DNA from 2 places in the Staphylococcus sp. acrmy genome. Region 2 is predicted to be linked to the other one. Evidence: predicted binding sites of a transcription regulator. Region 2 holds the regulator's gene; the other holds the start of a gene.

Region 1 (2,213 bases), on a different contig from region 2:
AAGTCGTTAAATCTTCACTCATTTTTTTAGTCAACGTGGTTACAAGTACGCGTTCATTTTTATCGATTCTATCTTGAATTTCACTTAACAAGTCATCAATTTGATTTTTCGTTGGTCGAACATCAATCTTAGGATCTAATAATCCTGTAGGACGGATGATTTGTTCAACCATTTCATCAGTATGTTCAAGTTCGTATGGACCTGGCGTTGCTGATACATAAACAAGTTGTTTTGTTTTTTGTTCAAACTCTTCAAATTTAAGCGGACGGTTATCCATCGCACTTGGCAGACGGAACCCATGGTCTACTAATACCTGTTTACGGGCTTGGTCGCCATTAAACATCCCTCTAATTTGTGGTAATGTTACGTGTGATTCATCTATCATTACTAACCAGTCATCACCAAAGTAATCTAATAGCGTATACGGTGTTGAACCAGGTGGTCTTAAAGTTAAATGGACAGAATAGTTCTCAATTCCTGAACAGAATCCCATTTCACGCATCATTTCTAAATCATAATTAGTACGTTGTTCTAGTCGTTGTGCTTCTAGTAATTTATTCTCATCTCTTAACTCTTTAAGACGTTCTTCTAATTCTTTTTCAATTCTTTCAATAGCGACTTTCATTTTCTCTTCTCGAGTTACGAAGTGAGATGCAGGGAAAATCGCAAAATGTTCACGTTCTCGGATAACTTCTCCAGTAAGATAATTGACTTCTCTAATACGGTCAATTTCATCACCGAAAAATTCCACACGAATGCACATTTCTTCACGTGAAGCTGGGAATATTTCTACCACATCTCCACGTACTCTAAATGTCCCACGTTGGAAATCAATATCATTTCTTGAGTATTGTACGTCGACTAATTTTCTAAGGAGCTCACTACGATCCATTTCCATACCAGCACGTACGCTCACTACTAAATCTTTATATTCTTCTGGATTACCTAAACCATAAATACAACTTACACTGGCTATAATAATGACATCATCACGTTCAAATAACGCACTTGTAGCTGAATGTCGTAATTGGTCGATTTCATCATTAATAGAAGCATCTTTCTCAATAAAAGTATCCGTTGAAGGAACATAAGCTTCTGGTTGATAGTAATCATAGTAACTTACGAAATATTCAACTCTGTTCTCTGGAAAGAATTCTTTAAACTCGCTATATAATTGGCCTGCCAATGTTTTGTTATGGGCAATAATTAATGTCGGTTTACCGACTTCTTTGATAACGTTACTCATGGTAAATGTTTTACCTGTACCTGTAGCGCCTAATAGTGTTTGATGACGTTTACCTTCTTTTACGCCTTCAACTATCTTTTCAATCGCTTGAGGTTGGTCCCCTTCTGGATCAAACTCAGAATTCAATTTAAATGGGTAGTGTTCTACCATTCTGACAAGCGCCTCCTCAATGTTAACTTTCTTACTTTATTTCCTATTATTTGAAAAGTATTCTTACTTACAGTTATTTTAGCAAAAATCCAAATAAAAATACAAACGTTTGTTCGCTTACGTTTGTATTTTATGCCTATAATTATTTGGTTGTCTGTACGTTTTATTTAACTTAAATTTTAATATATAGATAGCCTTAGGTTATAGCTATATCTGTTTCACTCTTTCATGTGTATTTACACTATAAATCAACTAATGAAGTAGTTCAATTGTTCTGTTTCTAACCTTATTAGTCTTCTTGTTTATGAAATTTAAGACTATCAACAATGACATAACCTGCTAATAATGACACTACATCGATAAAGATAATCCATTCATTAAAAAAAAATCCTTTATATACTGATGTAGCAATTAAAATTAGTGTTGCTATGACGCCTACCCATTTGCTTCTTGTGATTACACTAAATAAAACAACTAATACACAGGGAAAAAATGCGGCTAAAGCGTACCAGATCATCTGTTTCACCCATTTCTTCGATTTAATATAGCCATCGTAGTTTCACGTAATTCTGCTCTTGGAATAAAGTTCTCAGTTAACATTTCAGGTATAACATAATCGATAAATTCTTGTACCGAACTTAAATGATCAAATTGCATAATCGTTTCTAAACTATGTTCGTATATTTCAAAAAATAGCGATTCTGGGTTACGTTTTTGAATCTCACCGAACGTTTCATATAATAAGTCGATTTTATCTGCTACAGATAAAATTTGTCCTTCTAACGAATCGTCTTTTCCTTCTTGAAGACGTTTGCGA
Region 2 (2,213 bases):
TAAGAGATTAATCTCATAATATGAACAAACTCTTTTATACTATAGAAATCTTCTATTTATACATTATAATTACAAAACAATCTTATTATTAAACAACTAAAAGTGCCATTCTAATAAAGAGTCTTCTATAACAAAATGAATTCTAATTTTTTTGGTTTCTATTTTGTTCCTGTATTCTCTTTAACTTTTCTGGAGTAACATCGTTACCTTCCGGATCAATTACTTTTGTACTTTCAATTTGTTTCTTAAACCCTTTTCTGAATGCTTCTAGATATTGTTTACGTAACTTTGATTGTTCTTTAGCTTCAGCTTCAGTTAAGCCCTTTTCTTTTTTCTTTCTAGCTAATTCATTAATTCTATCTATATTTAAGTTCTCTTTAGTCAATACAACCACTCTTTCTATAAGTAAATAAAACGTACTTATTAAACCATTTTTATTACTTCATAGAATATAACAAAAAAGAGATTAGGACAAAAGCTTTAGATATAAAAGCAAAATATTCCTAATCTCTATATATTATATTTATTCTACTAAAGCGAACACTTTATAGTCATTTAGTTCTGTATTTTTCTCTTTTACGTTCTTACTATTATCATTAATGATGGCCTTTTTAGAAATAGTATGATCGGTAATTTCGTACGTTTGTTCCGTTTGAGAGTTATGATATAAATTCAAGAAAAAAACTAGAAAAACAATGCATGACACTGCTAATACGACTATATTTGTGATGAATTTACTAGTATATTTGTTTAACATTTATTTCCACTCCTAGAACGTTCGTTTGTATTAATACCTTATCAGAACATCTGTTCTTAGTCAACACAAAAACGAACAAATGTTTGTTCAACAATAAAATAAATGCTATAATATGATTAAATAAAACTAGGGAGTGCCTATATATGAGAGAATTAACTAAAAGACAAAGTGAAATATATGATTATATAAAACATGTCGTGCAAACGAAAGGTTATCCACCAAGTGTTCGTGAAATTGGAGAAGCGGTTGGATTAGCCTCTAGTTCAACAGTACACGGTCATTTATCTAGACTTGAAGAAAAAGGTTATATTAAGAGAGATCCTACAAAACCGAGAGCCATTGAGATTGTAAGCGAACAATCTAATGATGCAGTAAATATGGAAGAAACTATATATGTCCCTGTAATTGGTAAAGTTACAGCCGGTATTCCTATTACTGCAGTTGAGAACATTGAAGAATATTTCCCATTACCAGAACACTTAACATCTACACATAATAGTGATATTTTTATTCTAAATGTTGTTGGCGAAAGTATGATTGAAGCTGGTATTTTAGATGGAGATAAAGTAATTGTGAGAAGTCAAACGATTGCTGAAAATGGAGATATTATTGTAGCCATGACTGACGAGGATGAAGCTACAGTAAAACGATTTTTCAAAGAAAAAAATCGTTACAGATTACAACCTGAAAATGCTACTATGAGTCCTATATACTTGGATAACGTTACTGTTATTGGTAAAGTAATAGGTCTTTATAGAGAATTATAGGCTATATTTGTTATCTTTCGTTAAAATCTCTCTTATATATTTAATATAAATAGTAAAGAGCTAGGAAAACATTTAAATGCTTTCCTAGCTCTTTTGTTTATCAGATTCTTTTTTATTCAAAATTTCTTTTACTTTATCTAGAATATCTTTTTTATTTTTATCTTTAGTTGTCATAATATCAACTTCCTTATCAACTAAAAGATACCCCAAATAGTTCACTTTGAAACTATTAACCTGTATAATTTTCCGTCCAGTATGGTTGGCGCTTGTCATTAAAGTCTACTCCAACACCTAAAGTACTAAAACTTGTGTTTAGAATATTTTTCCGATGTCCTAATGAATTCATCAAACCTTCATGCGCAAAAATACTACTTTGCTGGCCATATGCCAGGTTCTCGCCTGCAGAATTAAAATTAATATTATCTTTTTTTAATCTATCGAAAGGTGAATCCCCGTCTAGATTTGTATGATCAAAATAATTATTTTCGGCCATATCCTCACTATGTTTTCTAGCAGTATTTGAGATTGACTTAGAGTAATTTAGAGTATTCAACCCATGCTGTTTTCTTTCTGAATTTACTAAATCAAAGTTTTGATGTTCGTAACTCTCTTTTAATTTAGAGAAAGGTGCCCCATATTGTTGTTGTAATCTATTCTCCATAGCATCACTAACTTGAAGTAAAGCGGTA

What was found. The regulator LexA, encoded in region 2, represses DNA repair genes until DNA is damaged. The targets are predictions, from matches to a motif close to CGAACATATGTTCG.
Region 1: the regulator LexA is predicted to act here: its motif matches at 1,499-1,512, upstream of uvrB (excinuclease ABC subunit UvrB).

The regions. Positions count from the first base shown of each region.
Region 1 covers NZ_JALCVE010000005.1:106,594-108,806, forward strand. The annotation lists gene uvrB (excinuclease ABC subunit UvrB) at 1-1,396, opposite strand, end outside; gene FH144_RS06845 (CsbA family protein) at 1,686-1,913, opposite strand; gene FH144_RS06850 (YfbR-like 5'-deoxynucleotidase) at 1,919-2,213, opposite strand, start outside.
Region 2 covers NZ_JALCVE010000012.1:2,136-4,348, reverse strand. The annotation lists gene FH144_RS10755 (DUF896 domain-containing protein) at 143-385, opposite strand; gene sosA (DNA damage-induced cell division inhibitor SosA) at 524-757, opposite strand; gene lexA (transcriptional repressor LexA) at 901-1,524, shown strand; gene FH144_RS10740 (CAP domain-containing protein) at 1,754-2,213, opposite strand, start outside.